Regions from separate parts of the Hydrogenoanaerobacterium saccharovorans genome, predicted to be linked through region 2. Evidence: riboswitches for the same ligand, from Rfam matches in the RefSeq annotation. Region 2 holds a riboswitch; the other holds the start of a gene.

Region 1 (16,961 bases), on a different contig from region 2:
ACAAGCATTGCGGGTTCTAAAGACGTATAGTCAATTTCTTTTAAAGGCTTTACCGACACTTTTGGCGTGGTTATATCCACTTTTCGATCCAGCAAGGTTGACATTGCCGTTGCTGCCGAACCCATACTGATATTTTGAATTTCACCAATTGCATCTGTTTCCATTTCAGACAAATGAGTCTGCGGATTTTCCATATCCACAACTCCTCCCGTTCTTACATAAATTTGTTAACCTTAATCGCTTTTTTAATTTTAGTTTGGCCCAACTTCGCCGTAAACCAAGGTGTATCCTCCACCAACACTTGGATATCGCTGTTGATGTTTTTATCTAGAGGGATAATATCTCCAACTTGGAGCTGCAAAATATCCTGCATTTCAAGCGGGAATTCATGGAGGCGTGCTTTTAGTTCCAAATCGGTAAGCAAAATGGAACTCATGATGACCTCTTTCCTCTGTTTATCTCGATCTGCATCCATCTTACGGGTTGCGCGCATATATTTGGAACTGAAGGAGTCTGACATTTCTTCCAAACTGGTAGCGGGAATACAGATGCTTATTTTACCTGAGACATTTCTGATTTTTACATTCAGAACAACGATTACAACAATATCCTCTTGCGCATTTACCTGCAATAAACGTGAGTTTGTCTCTAACCCGCTGAAGCTTGCCTTTGCATCAATATAAGTGCTCCATGCATCTCCGATAAAATGAGCAAATTTTTCATAGACATATGCCAAAATTGTCTTTTCAATATCAGTGAATTCTCTATCTAAATCATATCCTTCACCGGCGCCTCCCAACAGGCGATCAATCATAAAAAAGCCAATTGAGGTGGACATATCCATTAGCAGTGTTGCCTCGTTGATATTGGGATCTATAGGGTTAAGATCGATTAATCCTATCAGCGCGATTTCAGGTAAAGCATTGCTGTATTCGAAATAACGCTGTTCCTCAATTTGCAGCACACTGACCTCACAATATTCTCTGAGCATACTGGTAAAATAAGAGGTAATGGAGCGCGCCAGATTTTCATGCATGCTTTCTAATGTTCTGAGACGCTCTTTGGTGAATTTTTTAGGAGATTTAAAATCGTACTCCTTTATTCGTTTACCTCCGGAATCATCCTGCGATGCTAAAGGATTACCGCTGCCAAGATTCGTCAGCAATGCGTCAATTTGGCTTTGTGATAAGATTTCAGGCATTTTCCAGTGTCACATCCTTACGGTAGTGTAGTTAATTCTGCTGACTGCTTTCGTCTGGTACATTATCAGCCGGTGCTTCTTCCGCCTCGGAAGGCATTAATATATCTGCAGGGGCAAGTGGGTCATTATACATGCTGATGTCATAATTACCCTGCAAGAAGTTATATAATTCTTCGGTATCTGCGATACCGGAATTAGCAATATCAAAATTGTTGCTGAGGATCATCATATCTACACGTCTGTTTTTCTCTCTCCCCTCAGGGGTATCGTTATCCGAAATTGGCTGGTTCTTTCCATAGCCTTGTGAAACCAGTTTTTTGGGGTCAATCATTTTTTGTTCCTCAAAATAAATCGCAACATTGTTCGCACGATCAGAAGACAAAATTCTGTCGTTGACCTTATAGTTTTCAACATTCGGAACCGATGCGGTATGCCCATTGATACGGATAGCAAGAATATCTTTCTCTATGCTTTTAAAGCACTCACCCATGTAGTCTAAGATGCTTTTGCTAGATTTGCGAAGCACTGCACTATCTGCATCAAAAAAAATGTTATTATTAAAGCGTATATAAACAAAATTTTCATTTCTTTGAAGCTCAACATCAGATTCAAGATTATTATCGCTAACATATTTTTTTAAATATTCGTACAATTGATCAAATGTTGCGGGGAGCCCAGTTGTTTCTTCAATCATTCCCTCACCGTCTGCAGTAAAAGGCTTTTCGGAGGTGCTGCCGGGTGAAAACTCTCCGCCATTTTCATCGTTTTGATATACAATTTGTGTAGCAGTACCCATACGGTCTTGAAACACTTTAATCAATTCTTTAAATTTGTCTTCTTGCACAGAAGACATTGTAAATAACAGAACAAAAAAAGTAAGAACAAGGGTAACCATGTCCGCGTAGGTATTCAACCATCCGTCTGTTTTTTCTTCTTCACGTTGTTTTCTTTGCATTTTTTACACCGCCTTTATGCCGTAACGGCAGGGTTATTTTCTACGCCCTCTTTTACCCTTAGCACTCTGTTCTGCAGAATCATCGTTCTGCGCACCAGACAATTCCGTATTCTTTTTGAGTGCTGCTGCAGGCAGAAATTGCACCAGTTTTTCTTTAATGAATTTTGGATTTTCACCTGCTTGAATTGCCTGTACTCCCTCTACAATAATCATTTTGCAAAGGTACTCTTCTTCATGGCGTACCTTAAGTTTGTTGGAGATCGGCAGGAAAATTACATTTGAAAGCATGGAGCCGTAAAACGTAGTGATAAGTGCAACCGCCATGCCCGAACCAACCTTACTGACGTCTGACAATGATCCCAACATTAATACCAGACCAATCAGAGTACCGATCATACCAAATGCAGGAGCATACGCAGCACCTTTTTCGTAAAATGCTCTGTCTTGTGCATGTCGGTCATCCAAATAAGCAAGCTCTGACTCAAGAAGATTTTTCACCTTTTCAGGCTCTACCGAGTCTACAACCAGCATCAAGCTATTGCGCAGAAACACATCGTCTGTTTCGTTCAGTTTGTCCTCCAACGAAAGCAAACCCTTCATTCTTGCTTCTTTAGCAAATTCAACAATTTGCTCGATAAAATGAACCGGATTATATTTGGTTGGAAAGAATATAATTTTTAAGTGTTTACCGATTTTGGTAAAGCTGTTGATAGGGAAAGACATCATCATAACAGCAATTGTACCGCCAAAGGTGATTGCCATACTGGGGTAATCGATAAACGCGGAAAGGTTTCCCCATACAACTGTCATTGTATCTTGGTCAAAAACCATGCCGAAAACCACCAGACCCAAACTGAGTATCAAACCCAAAATAGACATTAAATCCATGATTGTTTCATCCTTTACTGCACTTTTGTCATTTTTAAGTACTGTTTATTGAATAATACTTTTTATAAAATTGCCAAATGTTTTTCTGCGATAATCAATCACTTTTTGAACTACTTCTTGCATTGATTCCTGCACAATAAAAATTTTACCTCCCATAAGTGTAATGGTAGTATCGGGGTTTTCTGTAATGCTTTCAATGAGGTCACAATTCAAGATAAAAGACTCGCTATTTAGCTTGGTTAGATTAATCATATCCACATTCTCCCTTGTCAACGATTATCTTTTTAGATTGGAATTTCGCTGCTGCAGGTCATTGGAAAAGCGTTTTTTTCCAATGACCTGCAGCAGCGACGCGGTGCGCCGCTGCCACCTGCCTAATTATCTTTTCAAATTAACCAATTCGTTGAGCATTTCATCAGAAACTGTAATAAGCCTGGAGTTCGCTTGGAACCCTCTTTGTGTAATGATCATATCAGAAAACTCTTTGGAAAGGTCAACGTTGGACATCTCAAGCGAACCTGCAGCCAATGCGCCCGAGCCTGAAGTACCGGGTTGGCAGTAGTTTGCTGTACCCGAGTTACCCGTAGCGGAGAAATAAGAGTTACCTACTTGTTCAAGACCCTGCGGGTTCTCAAAAGTTACAATATCCAACCTGCCAAGCTGAAGCCTGCCGTGTACAGGATGAACCGCTTCGATTACGCCATCTGCACCGATTGCGATGCTGGAAAGATCGGCTACCGTTTGCGCACCGCCCTCTGTACCGTTTGCAAGCACAATGGGTTTGCTCATCAGTCCAAGGTCGTTGGATTTTTTAGCGGGGTTTGCCGTAATACCACCTGCCGGAGCAGCAAAACTATCCCCACCAGAAATAGGATCTTCGGGTAATTTACCATTATCTGCGTTATATTTTTTGTTCATGGCGTTCAGTCCGGGATGAGTCATTTCCAAATAAGTGCCGTCATCTGTTGGTGCGGTTGCCTTTAAACGTACCGAACCGGCTCCCGTCATCAGTGTGGTGACATGGCCTGTATAGACTTTACCGGCGGCATCTGTTGCAGTAATTTTCCATCCCTCCGGGTCGGTTGCTGTGGCGGGAGAGGTGTAAGTTGCAGCGAATGTCATGTTTCCGGTAGAATCAAACATCGGGCTGGTGCTGGTACCTTTAAATTTCATCCCGCCAAAGATACCTTCATTCGGAATACCTACAAGGCTGCCCATTTTTACATCAAAATCCTTGCCGACAAGCTCTGCACCGGTCAATCCCCCAGCCGGGAACAACCCTGTAGCAGGGTCGGTAGTAATGCTGAAGCTTCCGCCCGGATGAGGTTTACCTCCGTTTGCCTCGGTGACTGCAGCGTTCATTTTTGCTGTAAAATCATCCATACTCGTAAATGTGGCATTTTTATTTACACGAACGGTTATAGCCGATGATGTCATTTCATCTTTACGTACGCTGACATCAACACCGCCGGGGAGGCTGTCATCTGTCATAAAGTTAAAGGTGACGTTGCCGTCTTTGGTGGAATTTTGAGCATTGAATGTAAATTTAACACCGTTGATGATTTCTTGTACGTTTGCAGGGGTAGGCGGAACGGACGGAATCATCAGTTGAATTTTTTCGTTGGAAGGTGCTTTACCAAGCGGGCTGCCCGAAACGCCCAACACAAAGTTACCGTTAGAATCTACAAGGTTACCTGCCGAGTCGACATTGAGCAAACCTGCTCTGGTATAAAAGGTGTTGCCGTCGGGATCCTGCACCTGAAAAAAGCCCTCGCCTGTAATGGCGGCATCCATACCGTTGTCGGTCATCTGCAGGGTAGATCTTGTTTGCAGAACATCTACGCTGCCTATTTTAGAACCGTAGCCTACCTGGCTTGCGTTGGTACCACCGCGTACTGCTGTACCCGCCGATGCGCCGCTCATAGTTTGATAGTAAACATCCTTAAAAGATGCACGGCTTGCTTTAAACCCGTATGTGTTAACGTTTGCAATGTTATTACCGATAACGTCCATTCTGGTTTGATGGGCTTTCATGCCCGAAACGCCCGAATACATGGATCGAACCATACTGATTACTCTCCTTTTTTTGAATACCGTTTCATCCATCAGTCAGTCAAGATGAAATTTTAGCTTCCTAAAAAGGTCCGGCTAAATAATTACGGTACCGTCGATATTGGTGAATACATTTCCTTTTAAATCGTTGCTGCTTACAGTTGTAATAACTGTATTGTTTTTTACATTTACAATAAACGCTGTGGAGTCTACAAGTATAAGCGGCTCATTAAGCCCTTTCTCTTCTGCCATACGAACGCCCTCGTTTAGGCGAGCCATTTTGCTTTCAGAGATATCGATATTGCGCTGCACCACACGGTTTACTGCATGCTTTGAAAATTCTAAACTGCTGTTCGCCCTAATCTGCTGCTGCAGAATGTCGCGAAACGATACTCCCTCTGGTTGAGAACCTGTTTTTGGTTGATTGTCGTGAGTTGCAGGCGTTTGAGGAGTACCTGTGACAACAGTAAATCGGTTGTAAAAAAGAGGATCCATACCTGTCTCAGCCTCCTATACTGTTACTCACCTTTCTTTTTTGTGGCAACTGTGGCCTTTTGGTAAACTGTTTCTTGGCCGTTACCGTCTTTAACAATAACATTGATAAAGTAAGTGGTATCAGGTTCAAGATCTGTGATAATTTCTTTTGTTAAACCACTGCGCTCTGATTCGCCAAAGCGGATACCGGATTTTACTTCTTCCACCGTATCAAATGCAGAGCCGGTAGAGTAATAAACGGTGTATTTGAGCTTAGAGGCTATCAATTCATCTTGCGTAGGCACAGGCCATTCCAACTCTACCGATTTATCCGTTTTATTTTTGGGAAGTATCGTGTATTTCGAAGGATCTACCTGTGGTTTGCTACTTTCTTCCGTTGGTGTTCCGTGAATTTCCATAAGCTGGTCAATGTTGTATTCTTTTCCTTTAACGAAAATCTTGAACTCATTGCCAACAAAAGAAATTTTCTCAACCGGTGCAATCACTTTATCTACTTTACCGCCGTAGGATAACTTTGCAACCGTAACATCCTTACCCACCAAAGACATCATAAAGTTTGATTTTGAATGGTACGCCAGCTCTTGCATCTGCTGCATTGTTGCAAACTGGGCAAGCTGCGTAACATACTGCGTGTCATCAACAGGGTTTGTAAAATCTTGATTTTTTAGCTGGGCAATCATAAGCTGCAAAAAATTATCTACAGAAACCTGCTTTTCTTTTGGGTCGGCGTAAACTGCATCAATTGCTTGTCCGCTCTTTTTTGCTTCTTTTGCTTGTTCTGTATTGGTTCTTGACTTGCTGTAGGAATTATTACCTGTACCGTAGACGCCGCTTGTATAATCCATTGTATTCCTCCTCTCTGAGAATTGCTCATTTCAGCTAGATATATTGATCGAGTGCTGAAGTGCCAACCGTATAACTATTCTGCGGTACAAATGCGCTTTCTTCAGATGTTTCGAATTGACGAAAAGCTGGGTGGTTTTTGCCGCCGCGGTTATAATAGGCACTTTGGTGCTGTTGCTGCTGGAATAAGCTTTGGTGATAGGTTGCGGAATCGAATGGATGGTTGCTTTGGCTGGTTATCTGCTGAACTTCTGCATTCATCGGACGAAGAACGCTTCTGAGATTAACAAGTTCGCTGTTGAGCAGCCTTTCTGTTTGCGTGTTTGAGGTAACAATGTTCAGCGCAATTTTGCTGCCGTTTGATACCATATGCACTGTTATTTCACCTAAACCCTCCGGTTTTAGTTTAATAACAAACTCACTTTTGCCGGATTGAATTCCCTGCTCTAAACCTGTTTTTACCTGAGTAAAAACATCTTGCGGTGATTGTACTTTTGAGGTATCAACATGTTCTACTGTCGTATTGCTACTGATTGCATTCGGGTGCGCAGATACTGCTGCTCCAAGATATTTCCCTGCATCCACATCTTTTTGCAAGGTCTCAACATTAAGAGGTTTCTCCTCTTTTACTTCACGTGCAGATGTTTTGCTGCTTATCATTGACTGTGCCTTGGCTACTGCATTTTGGAACTCGTTCTGCCCTGCAAAAGCATCCTGCTGTGGCTGTATTTGCGGCTGAGCAGATTGCTCTTCGCTTTTAACCACCGTGAAAGCAGGTGTACTTTGCTGCAAAGATTCCAGCATCTTGAGCATTTCAGGTGAAAGTTCTTCCTGCGCACTTAACAATTGTGTTAATTGGGGGACATCCAAACCGATTGCTGCAAGCTGTTCTGTCATTGCAGAAAGGTCTTCTGGCATCTGCAAATTTTCTGCTGCAAATTCAGGGTTCATCATCAGCATTTGTACAATCATCTGCAATGCATCAGTAGGTGTTTCTTGCGTCATCTTTTTCTTAAATGCCTCGAGCAAACCATCTTGAGCTTGTGCCGCAGGTACCTGCTGGCCACATTTTACCGAGCCGCACAGTTGCATAATCAGTTCCATAAAGCCGCCTGCCTCGCCGGTTTTCTGCCCGCCCGAAACACCTGCTTTACCAGCCGCAATATCTCTTGCCGTAACCGCCTGTGTGGACATGTTTACATCCATCATCTTCACCTCCCTTCGCAAAAATTAATATGATGGACAAACCTTTTCTTTAAGAATTGGTCTGTCGAATCAACGTAGATGCGACATGCTCTGATATAAATGCTTCTTCTGCCTTTGCTAAAGCGTACTGGTACTCTTCCCACTGTTTTTCTTTTAGTTTTTCAAGTTTTGTAACTTGTTGAGAAGCTTGCACCACTGATTTACGTTGAAGTTCTACTGTTGAATTAAGCAGCATTTGGTCTTTATGTAATTGCTTAAGTTGTTTTTTGCCATTTTCGAGTGTAAAAGTCAGCAACCGCAATTCAGTAATAACTGTACCTTCTCGTGTTTTTTGTTCCAATTGAGTTGCTGCTTGTTCAAGCTGCTCTTTTATATCTAAAATATGTTGATCCAATGTGTTTTTTTGTATAAGAAGTTGATTTAACGAATTCTTTTCTTTCTCTAACAATTGCTCGCGGAAGTTTAGCATTCTGCTTAAGGAAAATTGAAACTTTTTCACTGTTCCCTCTCCTATTCAACAAGCTGTTTCATTTGTTCAACCGTTTCTTCAAAACTGTATTTTTCATCCACACCCTGCTGTAAAAACTGGTTAATTGCATCAATTCGAGTAATTGCATAATCAAGTTCGGGGTTAGAGCCGCTTTTATAAGCACCTATAGAAATCAAATCTGCATTTGCCTCGTAGATAGATAACAGCCTGCGGATTTTTGCCGCAGCATCTTTATGCTCTTTATCCGATATATCATTCATCAAACGGCTTACGCTTGAAAGAACCTCGATAGCAGGATAATGATTTTTCATGGCTACTTTTCGAGACAGCATGATATGGCCGTCTATAATGCCGCGAACGGTATCGGAAATTGGCTCGTTTGAGTCATCGCCCTCTACCAAAACGGTATAAATACCGGTAATGGAACCTGTTTCAAAATTACCGGAACGCTCCAGCAATTTTGGCATTGCAGAGTAGATGGATGGTGTATATCCACGTGCAACAGGGGGTTCTCCAATACTGAGCCCTATCTCACGCTGTGCCATTGCAAAACGGGTAAGGGAATCCATCATCAAAAGTACATCTTTCCCTTGGTCTTTAAAGTACTCTGCAATGGTTGTTGCGGTAAGCGGACACTTTGCTCGCATCATAGCGGGTTGGTCGGAGGTTGCAACCACCAAAACCGAACGTTTGGCGCCTTCTTCGCCAAGGTCGCGTTTAATAAACTCCACAACCTCACGGCTTCTTTCGCCTACCAGTGCTATTACGTTTACATCGGCTTTTACATTTTTTGCAAGCATACCCATCAATGTACTTTTGCCAACTCCGCTGCCTGCAAATATTCCCATTCTTTGACCTTTGCCAATGGTGAGCATTCCGTCTATTGCCTTGACACCCATTTGAATGACCGTGTCGATTCGGGGGCGGTCCATAGGATTGGAGCGTGTTCCGTTAATTGAATAAAATTGATCTGCTTGGATTGGCGGTCCGCCATCAATGGGAATGCCCATTGCGTCAACGGTTCTGCCAATCAAGTCATCGCTCATTTTAATTTTTAATTTATCGCCTGTATTTGTGACAAGGCTTCCGTAGCCGATTCCCTCAATTTCCTCATACGGCATTAGAAGAACCTTGCTTTCTTTAAAACCGACAACCTCTGCAAGTGCGGTGCCACCCTGATATTCGATATGGCATACATCACCGATATTGCATGCAGGGCCTGTAGCTTCCACGGTCATACCGACAATCTTATCAATTCGTCCCATTCGAGTATACAGGTCGGCTGATTTTATTGTCTGTCTTACCCTTGAAAGGTCCATCCCATCACCGCACTTTCTGAATCATCATAAAATTTAAGAATCAATATTTTCTAACTGGGCTTTTAAATTTTCAAGCTGAGCCCAAATGGATGCATCTATGATACCGTCTTCCGATTCGATTCGACAGGCACCTACAGGGAGGTCAGCAGCCTTTAACTCCATTGCATCACAGTTTGAGCACTTCAGCGAATCGAGTTTTTGTTGCAAGGATGCTATAAGCACCGGCATTTGTTTGGACAATTCTACGGTAATTCGGCTTTTTCCTTTGTCTGCCGCTATCGCTGCCCGCACTAAGCTTTCCATCTCAGTTTCATCTTGTGTAATGCGTTTGTTTAAGATTTTTTCTGCAACATCAAGCGCTATCGTAACGATAGACTCTTCCAATGCAGCAATTTGTTCTTTCTGCTTAACCTGCAACTGCGCTACTGCTGCTCTTATTTGCGAAAGTTCCTCATCAAAAGAATGCAGCCCATCAAGCATACCGGCGGCTCTTCCCTCGTCATATGCCTGTTTGTGAATTTGCTCTGCCTGCTCGTTTACTTCGCACAGCATAGCCTCTCTTTGTGTACTCAACATGTCCATGGTCTGAGACATCAGGTTGTCAGCATCTGCTCTTGCCCGGTTCAATATCGATTCGCTTACTGTTTTGATTTGGGTAATCTGTACGTCGATATCCAAGTTGCCTTGCTTATGGTTTGTAGCAGGGTCGGCATCATCTGTTTTAAGATTTGAAGTAAGAATGTCAACGTCGCAGAGTGTTACAGTTCGTCCATCTTCAATCGCATTAACAGATTTTATAATCTTAGACAATGATGTCATCCTTTCCTCCCTTGGAGATTACCAGTTCACCTTCTTCTTCCAGTCTGCGAATAATGGAAACAATCTTCTGCTGTGCCTCTTCCACATCACGCAGCCTTACATTATGCAGGTACTCGATATCGGTGCGAATAGTCTCCTGCATTCTCTTCGACATGTTTTGGAAAATAACTGCAGATACATCTGGGTTTGCGGCTTTGAGCGCAACCGCGAGGTCTTTGGTATCGACTTCTCTGATAAAGCGCTGTATCGACATATTGTCGAGGAACGTGATATCTTCGAAAACAAACATCAGCTTTCTGACATCCTCGGCAAGCTGCGGATCTTTATTGTTAAGTTCATCAAAGATATTTTTCTCAGTACTGCGGTCGACATGGTTCATAATATCTGCCACATAATTGAGTCCGCCAATTTCCATCAAATCTACCGAGACGATAGCGGCAAACTTTTTCTCGAGTTCTCTTTCCACAAGGTTGATAATCTCGGGAGAGGCTCTATCAAGCTTTGCGATTCTCTCTACAACATCAATTCGCTTATCCTTGGGGAGTTCTTGTATAATCATGGATGCTTGATCCGCTCTGGCATAAGATAAAAGCAATGCGACTGTTTGCGGATGCTCGTTTTGAATAATATTCATAAGGCTTTTGTAGTCTGCCTTGCGGATGAAATTGAACGCCTTTGTACGTAAAGATTTTGAAACACGCTCCATCAGCGAAAGTGCTTGCTGCTGACCAAAGGCTTTTTCAAGCACGTCTCTTGCGTATTCAATACCGCCCTCGGTCATAACCTTTTGCGTAACACAAAGTCCGTAGAAATCCTCAATTATTTCCTTCATATCCTCGGCAGGCAGGGTACTCATTTTGGATATTTCTAAAGACAAAACTTCAATTTCGTCTTCATGAAGGTATTTATAAACCTGCGAAGCATTTTCTGCGCCCAATGCTATGACGACAGCTGCTGCCTTTTCAACCGGTGTTAATGTTCTCACTGCCACAGCTACTCGCCCTCCTTCAGCCATGCTCTAATCAACGCTGCAGTAATTTCAGGGTTGGTTTGAGAGAATTCACGCACTTCATCGGTTATTGCATTGTCTTTCGAGCTAAACGCCTTAGCTTGCTCACGTAAAGCTTTGCGGTGTTCGTCAACTTCTTTCTGCATTGCCGAAACATCCAATTTGGGAATTTCAATTTCAGGCATCTCCTGCTCTGTTGTTTCTTCCTCTTTAACCTTCTTTTTGCGGGTAAGAAGCAGTATGATAGTGATAATCAGGGCAAGAACTGCTACTGCTCCCGCAATCCAGAACGGTTTAGACTGCAAGATCTTGTTAATTGCTCCGCCACTTGCGGGTACGGCGTTGCCGTTATCTATTATAAAGTTATTCACAGAGATATTTTCTGGTGCAACGTTAGCAGCTTTGGAAGCTGTTTCGATTAGCGCCTCTTTTTTTTGCGGAGTAAGATTGCTGTCTTTCACCGTGATGGCTATGGAAGCCGTTTTCAGCTGAGCGTAATCTTTCTCAATCTGTTGTTTTATGTAACTTACCAAATAATCAACATTTTTGGAATAGTCTACGTAGTCGAGCGTTCCGTCTCCATCTTGATCGACATACACGGGAATATCGGTGTTGTTTTCTTCACCCGGTACGCCTTTTGCCGCCTGGTTTTTATCCATGGCGTATTTTTCATCCACTTTTTGCTTAATCCCGTCTCCGTTTGTCTCGGGAACATACTGCATGTTTTCTGTTATCATACGGTCGTAGTCAATGACCACCGTAGCAGAAACCATTAAGTCCTCCGGACCATAACCGAGTGAAAGAACTTTCAGAACCTTTTCTTCCATTTTCTTTTCAACTTCGGCTTCAAATCCAAGCCTTTCTAAACCAAGCAAACCGCTGTCTTTACTATCTTCTGAAGATGCCATTTCTTTCATTGTCTCTGAATCAATGATAGTAACATCCTCGGGGAGTAGCTGGGGAACACTGGATGCTACAAGCTTTTTTATGGCAGATACTTTTTCGGGAGCCATAGTGTATCCCGGGAGGAGACTTAGTGATACTGAGCCTGTGCTTTTTTTCTTCTCTTCCTCCCACACGTAGGTACTTTCTTGCGGAACATTCAGTGTAACTACGGCGTTTTTTACACCGTTCATTTGTTTTAAGGTTCTTTCGATTCTATCCTGCAAATTCATGAGCAGGTATTGTTTTTTTTCAAACTCGGTTGTTGTAAAACCGGCATTGTTAGAAAAAATATCGAAAGGTAATGTGGTTTTCGGGTAACCCAGTGCCGCCATATCCAACATTGCATTACCTACCTGGTCTTTTGGCACCAATACTTCGCCCTCAGCGTTGCGTTGCACAGGAACCGATCTGCTTTGCAGCGCTGCAAAAACCTCTGCACTTTCTTCTGGGCTCATTCCCGGATATAAAACACTATAGGGAACATTTGCTAAATTAAACAGAACAGCAACAATGATTGCAAATAGAATAATACCAGCGGCAGACCCAGCAAGAATTATCTTTTTCTTTTTTGTTTGCTTTGCCCAGTATTCTTTTGTTGTATGAATTCCCTTTTTTACTTGTTCAACCATATTTCACCCAAACTATCAATTATGTATTTTGTGTTTCTGTCTTTTGACAAAAACAATAACGCAGGGCTACGAGCTCGTATCAAATCTGCATCCTCATAATTTCGTTATACGCCGAAACAGCTCGAGATGTAAGTTGAACTGTAAGCTCTAACGCTGTTGCAGCTTTTTCTGAGTTTATTACCACGGTATGAAGATCATCCGCCTGCCCCATAGCAAGCCTATATGCATCTTCGTTAGATTGTGCTTGTGTTTCGCGCAGATTGTTAATCGCTTCTTCAAATATTTGCTTAAACGGCATACCTGCACCGTTTTCGGGTTGTGTAACCTGAGCCGCACTTTTTTGAATGGGTTCAATCGACGGCATTTGAGAGATTGGTACGATAAACATGACTATTCCTCCATATTGAAGTAATAAAAATTCGTCAAATGAAAAAAAACAAAGAAAAAAGTTGTCACTATCATAATAATTTTTTATTACGATAATAATCAACTTTTCTTTTTTCGATACATATTCATTTGCATTTCCCCACCTAATATCCTTACTTAATTATTTAGAAGATATAAGGCAAGTTCTTTCATTCTAAAACAGTGCATACCAAACATAAGCACTTACAATGTATATAAGTACCGAAGTATGTAGGTAACTGGCTGTCATATTCCGAAGAACTTAGACCCTATAGCTTTGCGCAATTAACTTTCGTTAATCCTGCCTTTTTCTAATTTCAAATATTTTTCGTGTGCACTTTTTAAGCAAATCTAAAATTGATTTACTGATATAAGAATTCATGGACGCAATGCCTAAACCTGAAAACTATACAAATTATGTGCGCACTAAGCTGTCTATACTATTTACAAAAATAGCTGTTAAAAGAAATTATAAACCACAAAACAGCAAGTGTCAATATTTGTCGATAAAAATAATAAAAAAATGTAAAAAAAAATTTTAAATATAGCCACAATATATACATTTATTTTTTATTTTCTCTTAGATATCGCCAAAATAATGTATGTATTATACATATTTTATGAATATTGTTAATTTTTTATGGATTATATAGTTAAATTTTGTAAATGTAAATAATTACAAAAATATTTTGTAATTTACAAATTCTCTCACAATTTTTCACTAATAAACAAAATTATTTTAATAAAATCAAAAAAACAGATTATATTGTATAATCTGTTTTTTTATTATTGTGTATTATTTACCAATTTCAAGTGCTTTAAGGGCCATTGCTTTTACCACATTGAGGGCAGTGGTATTTGCTTCGTATGCTCTTGTTGCAGCCATTAAATCTACTTGTTCTTCTGCTCTGTTTACATTTGGCATCATAACATAGCCATCGTCATTTGCGTGAGGATGAGTGGGATCGTAAACAGGAATAAACGGATCTTGACTTTCAATAACTTCAGCTACTCTTACACCGCCCGAATTGATTTTATCCATTTCTCGCTCAAGGCTTTTACCGAAAGTCATCCCTCTCTCTTCAAAAACAACCTGTTTTCTACGGTAAGGCTCGCCGTTCTCTGTTCTTGTTGTTGAACTGTTTGCCAAGTTTTGAAGAATAATATCGGTACGAAAGCGCTCAGCTGTAAGTGCTGAACCTGCAATATTTAACGAATTAAGAAACCCCATTTTTTAACCTCCTTATTTCATTGCCTGATTGATGACGTAACGAATATTTTTAAACTGGCCTGTCATTTTTTGAGACAAGTATGAGTACTGTGCATAGGTCTTCCACAACTCGATTGTTTCTTTTTCCATATTGACATTGTTGCCGTCGGGACGAGAAGAAGTGTCCGAATTTGCATCAACTGTAGCTTGAAAATGATATTTACCTTTACCGCCTTCTGAACGCACTGCATCACTGAGCACATTTTGGAATGTGACTGTTTTTGCTTTATAACCAGGAGTTTCATAATTTGAAATATTGTCGCTGATAACTCTTTGCTTCATCCAAAGAGCGTCCAGACTGCTTTGCATTGCTTTAAACTCTATATTATTGTACAGCATGATTCTCCCCCTTTATTTTTCCGAAGCAAAATCAGGCTGCTTCGGGTTTGGATTATCTTTTAACTCTTCTGCCTCCTCCGCTTTTTTATCGGCAGGTAGCAGTTTTGCCATAACAACAAAACGTTGGTCACGGCGCTCGCCGTATTTAACGCTGCAGGTAGATAGGGTAAGTATCTTATCGTTGGGATAGATAGAAACTCCGTAATCGTAAAGAGACCGTGCCTTTGCCTCGTTTGCCATTGCAGTCAAACTGCCTCCATCCAAATCGGGGTTGATATATTCAAAGCCCAAATCGGTATAGAATACAGCAAAGATTTGCCACTCCATTTGTTCGCTGGGGATAGAAAAGAATATGCTGCGGTTCTTTTCGGCAAACTCTTTTTGTGCAAAACGAAACAACTGCGAAAATCGAGGCCCATCCGGGTTATCCTTTAAATCGCTGTGGCCATAAATAACCGTATTTGCAGACAGTGCTTGTCTGCTTTCGAATTCGGACGCGTAATCTGTGTAGTAACATCCGTAGATATCGTCCTCTTTCTTTTCGTTTCGCCGCAGATAATACATGTTGTTATTGGACTGCAGCACGCTGTTGTTAATATCTGTGTTGGGAATTTGCAGCCAGCCAACAGTATCCTCATTTTGGCCGTAGGCATGCTGCAAGGCAAGAGACACCTCGTAAAAGCTATCATCTGCCTCTGAGCCTGTCGGCACCATCGGCCCGCGAATATCATTAAACACAACATTTACAGGTTCTGTGGGCTGTTCAGCAGCAGGCGCGTTACCCATAAAAATGTATGCGCCCGCTGCAACTGCAGCAAGTACTAATAAAACAAGAACAGAAATCAAGACTTTTCTCATGGCTGATTTCCTCCTGTATTCATCTTTCCGCAATTTTTACCTGTATCTGGATTAATGCGGCTTACATTACCGATATTGTCACTTGCTTTACCGCTTGCACCACTCTTATTTTCTGAGCCAGCTACAATTCTTATTGTAATAAAATAGGTTGAAAAATGGTCTATCTGAACAGCAAATGTACCCTTTGAATTGGTATTGAAATAACCGTAATAATCAATTCTATCACGTTCTTTGTTATAATAATGCCAATACAATTTTTTGTTCTTATATTTTTGACCAAGACTTAGTGTAAAAACAGCAGGCGCAGGCAACTGACCATGATGCCTAAAATAGACCATAACCGGTTCCAGCTTATCGTTTGCTGATTTTTCATCCATAATATCGTAAATCGCATCTTCATCCGGCGAAGTAAACGCCATTGAAAAGTCGTACACTTTTTCATGCGGAATCAACTTTTTGATATCACGCGCTTTAAACTGCAATGAATAATCGTTGCCCACAAAAGTAATTACTTTTTTCGGATACTTTTTGAGTTCGTTGAATACTTCAGCGGATACTATTGGGTATTTTGTAATATCCACTACAATATTGTCGGAACCTTTAAAATCAATTATATCCGGCGTAATGGGTTTTAGCAAGCCTTGCTTTTCCTCATCACCGCGGAAAACATTGATTTTATATTCTTTCACCTTAGTTTTATCGGGTGATGTAACCTCAACGGTAAAATTATTCTCGCCGTTTTCGATTGCTTCAGAATAATCTCCGTCGTCATCACCAATTTCTTTGGTACCCGCCAGCACTCGAACCTTCGCCATTCTGTCATCGGCACGCGGAATAATATCGACAAACGAGGTCTCATCTTTCACCGATACTTCGTATGTGGAAATAGATGGCTTAAATTCGGGCGACATGTAGCCTTCTTTAACTTCTAAGCTGCGTAGGTCGGCATTACTGCTTTTATCAATTAGGTTTTCGTTGGTCAATTTCACATTGTAAACGCGCTTATCCGTACCGTTTTGTGCGATAACCTCGATGTTGATTTCGCTGTCGACCTCTACAACATCAATTGCTTCAAAGGGCTTGCCGCTTTCAGCTTTTTTGCCGTTAATTTTAATAATTGCATAGGGGTGATTGGCTGTAGCAGTCACAACAACCGATTTACCTCCATCTGCAATAGAGCCTTTATAGTTTTGTTTGCTTGGTACAAAAACAGGCTTAAACTCTTTGAGCCCTGTTAT
Region 2 (16,961 bases):
CGTAGAGCTTTCTAAAATGGTAAAACAAAATAAAGCAAGAAAATTTGCATCAAAACTTGTCATGTATCTTTTGCTGCTGTTAATTGCTTTTGCAGTGATTATGCCTTTAATCACTCTTGTTTTCGCGGCTTTCAAAACACCGCTGGAAATATCGCAGGGGAACCCATTGAGTTTGCCGAAAACATTTTATTTAGAGAACTTTTACAAGGCTTTTAAACAGGCAAAAATGGCAACTGCTTTTAAAAACTCTATGATACTTTCTCTCACAGCAGTTGTTTTAAATATAATACTTGGCACTATGACTTCTTATGTTATCATCCGGCACGATTTTAAAGCCAAAAAACTTATTATGGCAATGTTTTTGTTCGCCATGGTATTGCCGTTTTACACAACCGAAATCGCAAGGTTTAACATTATTAAAGGGTTGGGGCTTTATAATACGCTTTATGCCCCGCTCATCATTTATATAGGCACCGACATGATGCAAATATACATTTACGCGCAGTACATTGAAAAAATACCCTATTCACTAGAAGAAGCAGCAATGATTGAAGGTGCATCTTTCTTCCAGATATTTACGAGAGTTGTTTTTCCGCTTTTGCTGCCCGCCTCTGCAACGCTCGGCATTATCAAATTCGTCGAAGTCATCAACGATATGTATATCCCCTACCTGTATATGCCGTCAAACAAATTAAAAACACTTTCCACATCGCTTATGATGTTTGCCGGACAAAGAAACATGGATTGGGGTAAGCTTTCCTCCGCGATTATTTTGGTTATGATTCCAACCTTGGTTGTATTCATTATTTTCCAAAAGGCTATTATTAACGGTATTACACAAGGTGCCGTTAAAGAATAATAGATAAAATTACAAGGAGGTATATTATGGCTCACGGTAAAATGGTAAAGACAATTTCGGGTATTCTTGCGCTTTCAACCACAATGTCTGTACTCATGGCAAACTTATCGCTTACAGCTTATGCCTCAAGCAGTGTAAAAATTGATTGGAATGATGAAAAACAAGTGATTGACGGGTTTGGTGCAGCGCAGGCTTGTGATGTGTATGCAGACCAAATCTATAACTTTGCAAAACGCGACGAAGTAATGGATTTGCTTTTCTCTGAAGACGGCGGTATCGGCCTTTCCATCCTCAGGTGCGAAGTGGGCAGCGGGCTGAATATGCCCACCATTGAACCGCAGGACGGAGTTTGGGATTTTACCGGTGCGGAATCGGAACTTTGGGTAATAAACGAAGCAAAATCAAGAGGCATTGATAAAATATTCAGCACGGTATGGAGCCCCCCTGCATGGATGAAAACGACAGGAAAAATCACAAACGGGGGTTATTTGAAAAGCGATTGCTATCAAAAATTTGCAGCGTATCTTGCACAGTATGTAAATCAATATAAAGCAATCCACGATATTGACATTTATGCGGTTTCTATTGCGAACGAGCCGGAATATGCCGCAACGTGGCAATCGTGTTTATGGAAGCCTGAGATGATTACAACATTTTTAAAAAACAACCTTGCGCCAGAATTTGCTGCCCAAAATGTACCGGCAAAGGTAATTGTGGGCGAAAAAGGCTGGTGGAGTGAAGAAATGGTATTAAATGCCTTGAACGACCCGCAAGCTTGCGAGAGGATTGATATCGTGGGCGGGCACCAGTACAACGGTTCGATCGTGCCGTTTATGGTGTCTCAAAGCAAAGGCAAGCATGTGTGGGAAACTGAGGTTTCCAATACTTCTATCTACAAAAATCACATTAAAGACGGGGTTGGCTGGGCAAAAAGAATCCACTCTTTTATGACGGATGCAGAGATCCATGCATTTATGTATTGGCTTGGGGCAAGTTACAAAACCAATAACGAAAGTCTTATCAGGCTATACAACGACGGTACCTATGTACCCGCAAAAAGGCTTTACACAATGGGGAATTTCAGTAAATTTGTAAAGCCCGGATATGTAAGGATAGGGGCAACTGCCAACCCGCAAAAAGGCATTTATGTTTCTGCCTATAAAAACCCTGATACCGGTGATTTTTCGATTGTAGCTATAAACGATACCGACAGCAACGAACTCGTTCATATTGTCCCCGAGGGGTTTACGGCGGCGGAATTGACGCCGAATGTAACCAATGAAAAAGTGAATCTGGAGGAGTATGAAGCTATCCCCCTGCAAAACGGCAAGTTCACTGTATCGCTTGGCGCCTACAGCGTAACCACCTTTACGGGTACCGAAGGCTCTGATCCAACAGAAGAAAAGCAGTGGACTGTCACAGATGAATTGGATGACTGGTCAAAAGTGTATTCTTCTTCATCCAGTTGGATGCTGGAAGGAAATAACCCGTACGGCGCATTTGACGAAGACCCTTCCAGGGCAAGAAGAACCAGCCTATCCAAGCAAGAGATTGTGTACAAATACGATAACATTGCAGATTTTGAGGCTGAACTCTATTTTCATCTTGGTTTGCAGGGGCTAAAATTCTACACTTCGCCGGACGGAGCCGAGTGGGAAGAACTACCTTATAAAACTTCAAAATTCTTAACCACCGGCGGTGGATGGGAGAAATTTAAGGCAATGCCGGAGAGTGAATTACCGCAAAACACCAATTATTTTAAAATTGAGTTTGATTTAGGCGGTAAAGAATGGGATAAACACCTTGCAAAAATCAAGTTTTTGTGTAAACAGAAAGAGCCAGATGCCCCCTACGATACTTTGAACGATTGGTCGAAAGTTTATGCCCATTCCGAAAACTGGATGCTGGACGGCGACAAATCGGAGTGTTTTGAAAACGATACTTCCAGAGCACGCAGAACAACCGCTACCACGGAATACATCACTTATGCAGCGGAACAAGGCAAAAGCATTGCAAACTTTAGGGCAAAGCTGTATTACTTTCGCTCACACTCCGATAATATGAACTTTTACAGTTCATCCGACGGTACACAGTGGGACGCAATCGAAATGAAATACACCGACAGGATGGATACCGGCGGGTATTGGAACAGGATATACGGCATGCCTGCAACCAACCTTAAAAATTGCAAGTATGTAAAAGTAGAGTTTTCGGGCGGAGGGCTGTTCCCGTGGGATAAACAGCTTGCAGAAATAACATTTGATTTTGCATAACATAATCAGGCTGTTAAGGAAAATGCCTTAACAGCTTATTCCCCAACGAATCAATACCAATGATCTATATTTTCAATCCATAATCTTACAAAAAATCTAAAGCGGTTTATTACACAAAGAAGGTTTACTGTAAATAACTATTTTCAGCGTTTTTTTACTATTGTCCGTTGTGTTTTCAATTCATCAAAAAGTAAAATTATGGTATTGTTGTTAAAGCAAGTAATTCGCAAAAAAGTGATCAGTAACTGGTAGCTGTTAAAAAGTTGGGAGGTAAAAAGAATGAGTCAATTGAAAAAGGCACACAAAGTTATGTCGGTTGTCCTGTCCCTTGTACTTCTATTTGGTTCCACATCGCAATCTTATGCACAGTCGGCAACCCCGAACATCCGCATTTACAAAGCCTCGCAAGAACCCATTACAAAATTTATTTCCACTACAAACAACAATGGCTCCTGGCGTGATGGATTGGTCACCGGCAACGGCGAAAATGCCGTAATAGCCTCCTGCAACCCCACCTACGATATTCTGATTTTTCAAAACACAAAATTCAACATGTCCAAAAACGATTTGAGAGACACCCCCTTAATGGCACCCGCTCTGGATAAAATGAGGCAAGAAATTATGAACGGGAGCGGTTGGAAAGCATACACCACAGCCGAAGATGAAATTGAGCACAACCTTGGCTGGCTGTCTTGGCAGATTCAGTACGATTATTCGTTCCATCCGGGGCACCAGCTGAGAATGAACATCCCCGCCAACGGCTCGGTTACCAATTACAAACGATGGACCGATTATGCCACTGCCGAAATAGGCGTAGAGTACAGCGATAGCAACGGAGACTGGCTTAGAAAAACGTTTGCTTCGCGAGAAGACAATGTAATTATCACGTACATTACCCCGCCTACGGGAAAAAGTACGTTTGATATGACACTCAGCATCGATGCCATATCAAGCATGGCAAAAGAAAGCGGCAGCTACCCTAATTTGCAATATAAAATCATCGTGCCGCAAAGCGCAGATTACATTGCACAGGTAGCGCATTACCCTACCTTTAACAATGCCGCTGAGCTGAACAAAGGCGGTTATGCCGGTGTTACAAGCATTTTTACCGATGGTGTAAAGAAAAAGGTAACCACAGAAAACAGCGACTCTAAAAATGTAGGCGAAAATGCTAAGGTTGCAGTAACCGGAGCATCCAGAATTGTTCTGATTACAAAGTCAGACAGAGACGTTCAAATGGGTGAGCTCGGCTCATTTAGGGCAATGTCCGATTACCCGTTACTAAACAGGTTGTCAACCGATACACAAAACGTTTACACCAAGTATAGCGTTAACAACGTGTTTGATTATGACAGCGCGTTGCAAGCACATACAGCCAAACATACTCCGCTTTTTACAAGCGTAAAGCTCGACCTGAACGGGGATAGCATCGACCGTGAAATGACGAATGAACAGCTGTTGGCAAAACAGCGTGCTAATAAAAGTTCGCTGAACAAAGCTTTGCTTGAAAGAATTTTTTCTGCGGGCAGGTACGCCCAAATTTGTTCTTCGGGGTACAGTACATCACGCCTCGGCGGAATATGGACAGGCGCATGGAACCCCATGTGGCAGGGCGATTTTACCACAGACGCAAACGTTAACCTACAAATATCGGGTGTAAATACAGGCCATATGAAAGACGCCGCAGAAGGTTATATCAATTTTATTCTCCGTATTGCCGATGATTGGGAATACAATGCAAAACGGATTTACGGAATTGAAAATGCCTTAATGGCACCCCCCAGAACAGACGGAGAAAACGGCTATATCTATCATTTTAACAGGGGCTATCCGTTTAATGTGTGGAATGCGGGCGCAAGCTGGCTCCTTCTGCCGATATTTGAGTATTGGCAGTGCTACGGCAACCAAAATATTCCCATCCCCGCAGGGTTAGACCTCAACAACCAATCGTTAAAATCGGTTCTTGACTTATCAAATGACGATGTAAGCAGAATCGGCAATGACGGCTTTTTGGATTTGGAAACAGATATCCTTTTGCCCCTGCTGACAAAGCAAGCTAATTTTTGGAAAGGCTTTGTAAACCCCAATTTTTATGAAGATGCCGCCAGAAATGCTAAAATGGATAAAAACCACAACCAACTGGCATCGGGCGAGAAATATCTGCTGCTGCCCGGCTATTCACCTGAAAACAGTACCAAAGGTTCGCCCGTTGCCGCCAATGTGACGATGGATATTGCCGCTGCACGAGACGGGTTTGACATGGTAATTGCCATGGAGCGTGCCGTAAACGGCGAAAACAGCCCGGCTATTGCACAGTGGCAAGAACTGAAAGAGAATATGCCCGCGTATAAATACGATGAAACCGGCGCGTTGCGCGAATGGTCTTCCGATATGTTTGCAGAAAATAACAATCACAGGCATGTCAGCCACCTTTACCCCGTTTGGCCGGGGTACGAAGGGCAAAATAATATGGAGCTTCGCCAAGGTGCAATCAAAGCAATCGAAAACAGGAACAAATACAATACAGGTGACAATAAGGCAAGCCACGGCTGGATGCATAAGGCACTGGTTGCCGCAAGATTAAAGGATGCCAAACAGGTAATCACTTGCCTTAGCCCCGGCATTACAGGCAAGATTTATTATCCATCGCTGATGACCTCACACGATACCGATGGCGGTTCGGCATATTGTACCGATACTGCCATTACCACACCAAGCATCATCAACGAAGCACTGGTATTTTCTCAAACAGGAGAAATTGAAATTTTACCTGCATTGCCCGCAGACTGGGCACAAGGCGCGGTCAAAGGGATACTGGCGAGAACACAGGCAGAAGTGGTAAACCTCGAATGGAACACTGCAAGAAAGGCTGCATCTGTTACCGTTAAATCGAATAAAGCGCAGACAATCACATTAAAATGCGGTATTGCGTGGACACAAGCAGATATCACTGGCATCCCCCAAAACCGCGTGGTAAAAACAAACGATAAAAAAATACTTCTCACCTTACAGCAAGGCGAAACTGCAACTATCCTCTTTACCGAAGAACCGCTTGCCGTCAATAACAGTTACGCCATCATTGATAGCGGCAAGTTTGTTTCGGTAGCCGCTGCCTCCACACACGAGGGCGCTGGTGTTGAAATGCAGGATGTCATCATCCCCAACAAAGCATTGTGGATGGAAACGGTTGTCAACCTGGATCAAGCAGCAATCGATAATAAAGCAAACAATAATTTGCAGTACGGTAACCCTGTACCGGGTACATACTATGGATACACCAACACAGTAACCGGTAAAAATATTGATATCAACGACAAACGGTTTACAACCAATTACGGTAAAATAGCAACATGGGGCGGGCCTATCAACGTTAACGAGCCAAGCCGATATTTTCATCTTGCAGATGCGGGGAATAGCTATGTATCTATTCAAACCTGCTTTTTAAGATGGACGGGAATTTGGGATAAGTACACACAAAAAGTATTTACTTTAGATTCTAACGGGAATGTAGGCCATTGCTCGTCGGATACGAACGACGATACACAAAAATGGACAAAAGTGGTTGTAGGCGATAAAGTTGCATTTTTGAATAAAGGGAACGGAAAGTACTTAAAGCCCGGCAATAATGAAGCGGATGCCTTAACTACAACATTGGTGAACGAAGACACAATCACCATTCAAAAACATCAGGTATGGTCTTTGCAAGGCGATTCTGTTAACCAATGCAGAATTGTAAATTTCAACTCTGGCAAGGCGCTTGCAGCCCAGGGCAACGAGCTTGTACAAAAGGCACAGGGCGACATTTGGTCTATCGTTTCTGTTGCCAACGGGTTTAAAGTAATAGCTCCGGACGGCAGAGGGATAAAAAATAATGACGGTATTCTTGTTTTAACAAATTCCAGTGAAGCAACTGAATTTGCATTTAAAAAAGTAGACCCGTTATCCGCAGCGAAACAAGCAATTTTAAATCCTCAGCCTGAAGTTAAACCAAATATTGAAGACAAAGAAAAACAACCAATCAATCAGCCTGACTTTTTAGATTCCGGAATGGTGTAGCATACAGATAAGCAAAGCAAATTACTGTTTTCCCCCCATTTTTTCTTCCTTATAAGCACAAAGGCTGAGGTGATATCACCTCAGCCTTTGTCAAGTTGTAGGGTTTGCGCAAAATACATATGGCGCTACATACGCTTCACCTTTTTGCGGGTTAAAAGCAGCAAAACAGAAAAAGACACCAATCCGGCAACAGCAAACAACATTACAAATGATGAATCGCCTGTTTCAGGGTTATTTAAGCGCATTGTTGTTTGATATTGATTTACGAATTCAATCGCGCCTGCGTCAACTTTTTTGCCGCTAATCATCTTCACTATAGAAGATTCGATTTTTAAACTGCCGTCACCGTTATCCGAAACATCAACCGTAACAATATATTCTGTACCGTCGTAGGTGATACCTGCTTTGTCGCCTTGTATCTCACGAATGGAATAAATGTGCCTGCCGGTAAGGTTTTGATTGTAATAAATCTTATCAAATAAAACATTACCGTCAACATCGTTGAAAGCTGTCTGCAAAATCTGATTGTTTTCATCCGTTAAAACAAACTGAAACATTTTGTCAGTCAGTTTTGCCCCCTGCAAAACTTTCGTTCCACTCAAACTCACCGAGCCTTTTGCCGTATATTTCGAATGCGAGCTTTTTAGGATATAGGTATTGGTGAATATGGCTTTTTCTACATCAATATTGCCTTTTTTAATGGTTTGATTTGTGCTGAGAGTACCATCTCCGTTGTCAATCACATCAATGATAAACAGGTATACTGACTCATCATATTGATAATCGGAATCTTTCTGATCCGCCACTTCCGATACCTGATAATAATAGGTTTTTCCCATATCCGCCTGAGTGAATACGATATCATCAAATTTGATTTGACCGTTCTGAGCATTGCTCACCTGCTGGATTTTTTGAACAAGCTCGCCCGCTTCGGTAACCTGATTTAAAACAAAATGGAACTGCCCTTCGGTAAGTTGGCGACGGTTTAATACTTTTGTTCCCTCTATACTCGCAGCGGTATTGAATGTTTTATACGCATTGGCAAACTCTATGCTCGTTTTACCCGCTGGTGTAACAATGGCCTGCTGCGTATTCAGCGTTCCGTCTCCATTATCTGTAACCGACACACAAACAGTATATACCGTCGGATCGTAAGTGTATCCCCCTATCCCCTCATTCAGTTCACGCACGGTATAATAAAAGCTTTTGCCTGCATCTGCTTCGGTATATAAAATTATAGGGAAGATAACATTACCTTCTGCATCGTTTTTTACGATTACTCGTTCGCCCAAAGCATTGCCGTTGGTAACATCAATTTGCTGCAACGCAAAAGAAAATTGCTCTTTGGGGATGGCTTTGCCCGACAATGTTTTAACAGCTTTAATAAGGCTTGAGCCTGCTGCTTTGTATGCGTTGTTAAAAATCATCTCAGTTGCTATTTCTCCGTCGCCTTTGGTAATGGTTTGGGCAATTTTCAACGTACCATCTTCCCGGTCGTTCACATCAATTCTTACACTATAAACCGCATTGTCGTAACTGTACCCCGCTTTGCTGTCGTTTGTCTCGCTCATTTGGTAATAGTAGCTTTTGCCAATATCAGTTTGTGTAAAGGTAAGCTTTGGGAAAGATACATTCTCACCAATGTTTTTTACCGTGCTAATCTGCTTAATAAAAGCCCCATCGGGAGTAGTTTGATTGAGGATAAAAGAGAATTGCTCGTTTTGCAGATTGCGCCCGGATAAAGCCTTTTTCGCTGTGAGGATTACATCCGTTTCAGCAACTATATACGTATTGGTAAATTGGATGTTGGATGCATCTGTTTCTACACCGTTTACACTCTTTTTAGTGCTTAGGATATTGCCGGAAAGCTTGCCGTTATCTTGGTCGGTCACCTCAATCGTTACCGTATAAACCGATGGGTCATACGTGTATCCGGCAAGAGATGTGTGTTTTTCTTTGATGATGTATGTTTTGATTCCGACGTCTTTTTGAGTGAACCCGATGGGACTGAACGCAATGTTGCCTATATAAGTTGTGTGTTCCATATTGCGTCCGGCTTGGTTGCCCACCGTTTCAACGAGGGTTTCGCCGTCTTTCGTTTTTTCATACAGTTCAAAGCTGAACTGTTTTGCAGCAAGCAAATGCCCCAATACCTTTTTTTCGGCACTTAGCTGAATTTCTCCGTTTGCTGTGTAGGTGTTTGTAAATTTCGGCATTCTATCGGGTAAAAAGCTGCCGTCGTTATCGGATAGCACATTGCCCTTATCATCTTCAACCACAACTTTTAAAGCTTCACGCCCTTTGACATTGTATACTTTCACCACTAAGGTATGAACGGTTTTGTCAAAGCCATATCCGGGGAGATCGGCAGGCTTTTCTTTCATAGTAAAAGTCTTGGTGGTTACTAAGTATTCCGTATCATTATTTTCGAATATGTGATCATCTGTAAACTTCAAAATATCCTCGGCTTTTGCATTGTCGTTCAACGTGAATTCAACTGTGTAATCACCGTTGGATAATTTGTTTTTTGTGGTACCTGTCATCACTACATTAATTCCGTCCGTAATTTCAAAATCGAACGGGCGGATAATCCCTTTACCATCCAGCCTTTTAATTGCTCCGGGTTTCCAACTGCCTGTTTTGATAGGTGTATTGTAAAAATCCAGTGGCTCTGCATCCCCTGTGCCATCGGATGGTGCATAAACTGTAACAGGGGCTGCGTTATCGAGTAAATACCCGCTCGGAGCGCTCTTTTCGGTCACCGTGTACACTTCTCCCCTTGTAAGCCCGCGGAATATAACCGAACCGTTGGTTGCGGCAAGCGTACGAACCAATACGGGCGTACCCATCCCCCCGTTGGGCAGCCAGTGCAGTTCAAATACAGCACCATCTATTTTTTGGTCGTTATCTTTACTGCGCTTATTAACGGTAACCGAGGTTTTGGTTGTTGAACCGCCCCCCGCCGTACTGGACAGTGTCACTGTAGTTGTATCGGTATTACTTGGCACCGTCACTTCGCCTACAAAATAAGCGCTGTTGTTAATTTTTTTATTATCACCCAAAAGGCTGTCATCAAAATCCGTTGAAAAACGCAGAATATAATCGGTTTTGTTGTCAGGCAAATCTACCGTAAGCGTGTATCTGCCTTCCATCCCCTCACCTTCTGCAGGCAAATACGTATAACTAAAATTTGTAACCTCTTCCCCTTTTGCTTCTACAAGATTGCCTGTAATAAAATTACCGTCGGTATCTATGACGTTCTTGTATAGCTTAATGGAGGTTGGGTCCAGAGTAAGCCCTTTGGGCAGAACATCTACCACTTTTGTGCTGTCCATCTGAACTCGCCGTTGATTCAAGTTGATTGTCCATTGCACTTGTTGTTCTTTAATCAAAGTAATACCGGATTTACCAAGCACTTCGTTTTTGATTTCTTCGGTGTTACCGGTAGGCGGAGTAGAAATCGTGCCCGGCTTTAACCCTACTGCTGTAACTTCAGCAATGTTGCCTCTGCAACGAATCGTACCGTTCTCTTTAAAGATGGGGGTATTCAAAATATCTATTTCTGCTGTGAACGTAATGGTGTACTCATCGTTCACCGCTGCACCACTGCCGAAATTGACGGTAATAATGTTGTCTTGATAGGTTGCGGCATTTGCAATGGCATTCAAATCAAGGTTATCCCGCGCGCCTTTACTTTTAACAATTTTGAGTGTATCCGCCACATAAGTCCATTTTACTCCGTTAACGGGTGTAAATTGGGATTCGCCGTTTTTTCGAAACTCCGTAACAATGTTGTTTAAATCATCGGTTATTACAACATCACTTAAGGGCATTAAATTTTTATTAACGATAATTTTAAATTCTACTCGAGGGTTTATACCAACCTTGGTGGTGTTGCCGTTGTATTTACCCACTGTTTTTGATATAACACTGTTTTGAATCCAAACAATATCTGTATCTTCTCTGTCTGCAATTGCATTCCCCCCAGTATCCAGTAAAACGCATTGCACCTTGTTTGTAAAAACGCGGTTGAGGTTATCGCCGTAAATTTCGGGTTTTATCTTGGTTTTAACCGTAAAATTCTGCTGTGTACGCAATGCATTGGGGTTGTTAAAAGTAATGGTTAATGTCCTGCCATCCGCGCTTATTTCTGCCTTCGGCTCAGTTGTGCTGTTAATCTTCTGCTCACCCCAGTAAATTTCATCCGCTATATATTCTTGGTCTTTAGGCAAACTATCTATTATTTGAGATTTGCCGTAACTAGAATGATTGCTCGCCGCAGAAATTTTCCAAGTAATCGTGCCATTTCGTTTATCTTCTTCCAAAATCGCATTATGACTTTTGTCAACAAAAACATTGGGAACAGACACGCCAATTTGGCTTAAATCACCGGTCTCCACGCTGCCCTCACCGTCACCATCGGTTACATAGTTGGCTTCCAGGCTGGCGGAGTTGCTGTAAACCTGGTTCTGCTCCGTAGGTGAATCATTGATTAAAACAATATCGGTTACAAGTGTAATGGTTTGTACCGCATCAGAGGCGTTTTCTTTCCCTCTCGGCAAGTAAATTTTAAGCTGAGATGTGCCGTCACTGTTTGCAACCAACACCCCATATATTTCTTTGTCATCGGCAGGTGTATGGGCATTATCATAAATCGTTACTTTTTGGCTCCCTAGGTAGACTAAATTTTTATCCAGCTTAACATCTGCCTGCAGCAAGTCCGTAATAACGGCGTTGTACATAAGCTGCCGCGTACTGTTGGCAGTTATCGTCCACACTATTCTGTTGCCTTGATATAATGAACCTTTCTTTTTAAGCCAGTCGGGGGTAATTGTATGGGATGCCGTATTCGAATCAATGTCAACATCCGATGTTCCGCCGGATAAGTTTGCCTGATTTTGCACTGTAGTAGCTGTCGTATTACCATAGATGCCTCTTTTGGCAACCGTGGTAATGGTGATATTCTGATAATCTTTGCCGTCACGTCCGTCGGGAATCGTATATGTAATTTTACCCGTTGCATCGTCAAAGGTATAATCTTTGCCCTCAGTAAGGGTGATGTTACCGTGCTTGATTGATGCTAGGTCAAGGTAAGTTCTGTCGATTGTGTCTGTAAACACACACCCGCTGAACACACCCGTTTCTGGCATTATTTTTACATTCCATACAAGCTCTCTTGTTAGGTGATTGTAGCTTGATGCTGTTTTGGTAAGGGAAACAGGTGCGTTTGGTTGGGGCTCGGGTATGGTTATTTCAATTTCCACGTTATTCTCATTATCAATTGGGATAGAGATTGTTGAAGTTGTTCCTCCCTCTTCAGCACTTAAATCAAGTTCAAAATCAAATTCCATTTCACCAAATATATCAAACTCATTGGGGTTATCGATATAATCGGTAAAAGTCACTTTTATTTGCCACGTACCGTTTTCGGTTTTTACAAAGCTGTAATTCGCAATCGGTTCGTTCGCGTTGCCTAAAATATCTCCGTCTTTTGGGTTCTTGATGTTCAGTTTTTCAGGCAAATTTATAAGATAATAATCTCCCTTTTTTAGGGTTCTTTGCGGTTCTCCCGTTTGAGTATCGATATTATCATTGAGCTTAAATTTGTACTTGGCATGATATTTTTCAACTTTTAGCCCATCTTTAATTTGGTAAGGGGGCAAAAGTTCCAAAAACTCTGAGCTGCCCTTGAGCATGTAATGCAAAGTTAAGTCCCGAACAATATCAGAGTTTGCCGTTTGGTCTTGGTTTCGGTTCAAATCCACAATACCTGAATCAATATAGCCCGAGCCCAAGTCCGCCGGGTCAGCAGCAGTGAAATCTACTTCTCCTGAATCAATCGCTCCCGAATCCAACACGTTTGATAATTCATTATTTTCATCGGATACTGCAACTACATCAAGGGCTTGAAAAGCAAAAGTCAGTGCTATGGCAATGCTTAAAATAAGTGCCTGTAATCTCAACGAATATCGTCTTGATTGCTTCATGGTTGTTTCCTCCTAATATATCAGTTATATAAAAAAAGCAATCATCATTCCCATTTATGGGGAACAATGATTGCAGCTTGACGGCCATAGCAAATTATGCTTTAGACTCACAGCTTTGCGTCACCAGCTTTCGCTGGCTTTGCCTATTTTTCAGTTTTGTGATAAAGTTAAATGTTTCATAGATGCCGGATTGCATAAATCGCTATTAAACGCATTTTGAGTAACTATACAGATTTGATATTGTTTAAAATTTGTATAAAAAAACAATCATCGCCCCCTCTTTAGGGAACAACGATTGCAACTAGACTGTCATAGCAAATTATGCTTTAGACTCACAGCTTTGCGTCACCAGCTTTCGCTGGGTTTGCCTACTATTCAGTTTTGTAATAAAGTTAAATGTTTCATTAGATACTGTATTGCAAAAACCGATACTAAACGCATTTTGAGTAACTATACAAATTTGATATTGTTTAAAATTTGTATAAAAAAAGCAATCATCATTCCCATTTATGGGGAACAACGATTGCAACTTGACTGCCATAGCAAATTATGCTTTAGACTCACAGCTTTGCGTCACCAACTTTCGCTGGCTTTGCCAATATTAATTTGTTTATAATAAACTTTTTACGTAAGCCTATATTTGCTGAATTATTGATATTATAGAATATTTTTCAAGAAAAAGCAATAGGCAAATTACTATTTGTTTGTCATTTTAATTACACAAAATACAAAAGGAATTTTAGAGCTGAATTCGCTCTGCTTTTTTTACGGCAGATATTGACAGGATCAAGCACCGCGCGGTAAAGTTTGTTGTCATTATAATACTGAAAATTGTTTTTGTCTAACGAAGTATCTATGCAACTTTCATAACCGTCAGTATCGTTTTGTCCACCTCAACTGTGGGTAAATGTGCATTCCTTTTCTGTGCGCGGTAGAGTATGCTGAATATAGCGAAAGCCGAAAACTCTTTCGGCATAAAACTGAACCTACATTTTAAGGAGGAATAATGATGAAAACCACAACACGCATTTTGAGTGCCACGCTGGCTGGGTTAATGGCACTCAGCATAACTGCCTGCGGTTCAAAGGCATCCACAGACATTTCGTCATCCAATGCCGATTCGTCACAGGCATCCGGCAAGGTAGAAGGGGTTACGCTTACTTATGTCGTATCTCAAAACTGGGTCAATAAAGGCAGCACAGTCGATGACGACCTAAACAAAAAATTTGAAGAAGAAACCGGCATCAAAATTGATATGCAGGTAATTCCGGATGACCAGTACGTCAACGTGCTGAAAACAAAACTTTCTACCGGTGAAGTGCCCGATATGTTCATGGTGTCCGGCGGCGTAGGTGCACAGAAATTTATGCCTGAAAAATATTTTGCAGACCTTTCGAATGAAGCGTGGGTTTCTCGTTATGCTGAATACGCAAAACAAGGTACCACCATTGGCGGAAAAATCATGGGCTTGATGCGCTGGAACGTAGACGGCTGGGGCATTTTGTACAACAAAGCCATGTACGATGAAATGGGCATTAAAGTTCCCACAACGACCGAAGAATTTGCCACAGCTTGCGACGCGTTGCTTGCCAAAGGCATCACACCGGTATACGAAACCGGCAAGGACACATGGCACTGGGGCATTTGGCTGTCCAGCTACGGCCCTTATGCAGCCAGCAAAAACCCGAATCTTTATGAAAAACTGAACGCAAACGAAATGAAATTTGCCGATGTTAAAGAATTCGAAGCATTCCTCAACGAGTTCAAATCCATTTACGACAAAGGTTACCTTGGTCAAAACAGCCTTGCCAATCCCTGGGATGCCGCTTATGGACAACTGGGCGAAGGCAAAGCGGCAGGTTTCCTTGGCTATCAGTCCTATCAGAACGAAGTTGCTGAGAAATATCCCGACAGCAAAGCGGAAACATGGGAGATGTATCCCCTGCCCATCGCAGGTAACAACATGTATTCTCACAGTGCCGGCGGCAACATGACCGTTGCGTATAAAGATTCTAAAAACCTCGAATATGTAAAACAGTTCTTCGATTTCCTTACAAAAGCTGAAAACCTGAAAACATATTACGAAGGCCGCCCCGACCTGCAATCCAACCCATCCTTTACAGATGTACCGGGCAATCCAACTGCTGCAGGCAATGCCATGATGAAAAATGCAACCGGTGGCGAGGGCATGGAAATGGAATACGGTGTGCTGTACTGGGACAATACACAGGTAGGTGTTTACATGCAAGAAATGCTGCTTGGCAACAAAACTGCAAAACAAGTGCTCGAATCCATTGACGCGGACCGTCAGAAAATGTTTGACGCACAAAGCTAATCGTTTGTAAATTTGTTGGAGGCCGGTAAAAAATTTTACCGGCCTCTTTTTAGAGAGGGGAAGTCTTATGCAGCTTAAAAAAGTTTACAAAGGCTGGTATGTTCTGCCGGCGTTTCTTGTGTTCTTTGTGCTGTTTTTGCTGCCGAGTATCATTGGTCTGTTTTTTTCATTTACAAACTGGAATGTAATGAGCGACGGCATCAAATTTATCGGTTTTGAAAACTATAAAAAAATATTTATGGATAAATCCATGTGGCAGGTTTTTGGCAACAACGTATTTTATGCAGTGATGACAAGCCTGTTTAAGGGTGCCTTTGGTCTGCTTTTGGCACTTGCACTCAATCGCGCCATCAAAACGCGCAACTTACTGCGCACTATTTTCTTTCTGCCGATGGTTATTTCAAACCTGATTGTAGGTTTGGTTTTTCAGCAGATTTTACATCCGGAGCATGGCGTTTTAAACCTTTTTCTCAATGCGGCTGGTCTTGGCGCACTGGCACAAAACTGGCTGATTGCCCCCGAAATTGTAATGTGGTCCTGTGTTGCCATTGAGGTATGGAAGGCAGCAGGCTTTAATATGATTATTTTTCTTGCAGGCTTGCAGGGGGTGCCGCAGGATATGTACGAGGCATGTGATATTGACGGCGCAGGTGCGTGGCAAAAATTCAAGCGCGTCACCTTTCCGTTGATTATGCCGTCTGTGGTCATCAATATGCTGCTCAATGTAATTTCCGGCCTCAAGGTGTTTGACGTGATTTTCACGCTGACCAACGGCGGCCCCGGTCGCGCATCCGAAGTTATCAACATCACAATTTTCAAACAATTTTCTATGGGCGATTATGGTTACGGCACAGCGCTCAATACCATTTTGTTTGTGGTACTATCGATTATTTCTATTGCGGTAATTCGAATTTATACTAAAGATGAGGAGGATGTATAATGCGTGCAAAACAAAAAAGAGCCGACTTTCTCATCGGCGCATTGCTGTGGATACTCAGCCTTGTCATTATCGTGCCGCTCGCTATGATTATCCTCAACTCATTTAAGGATGTCACCGAGTCGGCTGTGATGAGCCTCAAGCTGCCCACTGCTTTCCATCCCGAAAACTATCTTGAGGTGCTGCGCGACGACAAGCTTGTGCGCTCGTTTTTTAACAGTGTGCTGCTTTGTGTAGGTTCGTGCTTTGCCACCACTGCACTTTCTTCACTTGCGGCCTTTGTGCTTTCACGCAACCGCAGCAAATTCAACCGCTTTATTTACATTGTGTTTCTGCTGGGTCTTGTGGCACCCATCAACTACATTACCACGGTGAAAGTGCTGCAATACTTACATCTCATCAATACCTTTGCAGGTGCAATTCTGCTTTACACTGCGCAGTACACCCCGTTTACCATTTTTATTTATTACGGCTTTATCGGCGGTGTGCCCCGCACACTGGACGAGGCCGCCAT

The links. A riboswitch is a leader RNA that binds a small molecule or an ion and turns the genes downstream of it on or off. The one in region 2 is predicted to bind cyclic di-GMP.
Region 1: linked by a shared signal. The riboswitch ahead of fliE (flagellar hook-basal body complex protein FliE) and the one ahead of EDD70_RS12300 (Spy0128 family protein) in region 2 are both predicted to bind cyclic di-GMP.

The regions. Positions count from the first base shown of each region.
Region 1 covers NZ_RKRD01000001.1:1,257,276-1,274,236, reverse strand. The annotation lists gene fliY (flagellar motor switch phosphatase FliY) at 1-194, opposite strand, end outside; gene fliM (flagellar motor switch protein FliM) at 215-1,201, opposite strand; gene EDD70_RS05965 (OmpA/MotB family protein) at 1,233-2,156, opposite strand; gene EDD70_RS05960 (motility protein A) at 2,190-3,044, opposite strand; gene EDD70_RS05955 (flagellar FlbD family protein) at 3,090-3,296, opposite strand; gene EDD70_RS05950 (flagellar hook protein FlgE) at 3,423-5,111, opposite strand; gene EDD70_RS05945 (TIGR02530 family flagellar biosynthesis protein) at 5,193-5,591, opposite strand; gene EDD70_RS05940 (flagellar hook capping FlgD N-terminal domain-containing protein) at 5,615-6,436, opposite strand; gene EDD70_RS05935 (flagellar hook-length control protein FliK) at 6,471-7,643, opposite strand; gene fliJ (flagellar export protein FliJ) at 7,690-8,139, opposite strand; gene fliI (flagellar protein export ATPase FliI) at 8,151-9,449, opposite strand; gene EDD70_RS05920 (FliH/SctL family protein) at 9,483-10,268, opposite strand; gene fliG (flagellar motor switch protein FliG) at 10,252-11,283, opposite strand; gene fliF (flagellar basal-body MS-ring/collar protein FliF) at 11,262-12,851, opposite strand; gene fliE (flagellar hook-basal body complex protein FliE) at 12,931-13,239, opposite strand; cyclic di-GMP riboswitch class I at 13,488-13,572, opposite strand; gene flgC (flagellar basal body rod protein FlgC) at 14,053-14,487, opposite strand; gene flgB (flagellar basal body rod protein FlgB) at 14,500-14,865, opposite strand; gene EDD70_RS05890 (class B sortase) at 14,878-15,723, opposite strand; gene EDD70_RS05885 (cadherin-like beta sandwich domain-containing protein) at 15,720-16,961, opposite strand, start outside.
Region 2 covers NZ_RKRD01000003.1:8,522-25,482, reverse strand. The annotation lists gene EDD70_RS12315 (carbohydrate ABC transporter permease) at 1-859, shown strand, start outside; gene EDD70_RS12310 (glycoside hydrolase family 30 protein) at 886-3,132, shown strand; gene EDD70_RS12305 (glycosyl hydrolase family 95 catalytic domain-containing protein) at 3,412-7,188, shown strand; gene EDD70_RS12300 (Spy0128 family protein) at 7,314-13,175, opposite strand; cyclic di-GMP riboswitch class I at 13,244-13,329, opposite strand; cyclic di-GMP riboswitch class I at 13,469-13,554, opposite strand; cyclic di-GMP riboswitch class I at 13,697-13,782, opposite strand; gene EDD70_RS12295 (ABC transporter substrate-binding protein) at 14,182-15,510, shown strand; gene EDD70_RS12290 (carbohydrate ABC transporter permease) at 15,578-16,450, shown strand; gene EDD70_RS12285 (carbohydrate ABC transporter permease) at 16,450-16,961, shown strand, end outside.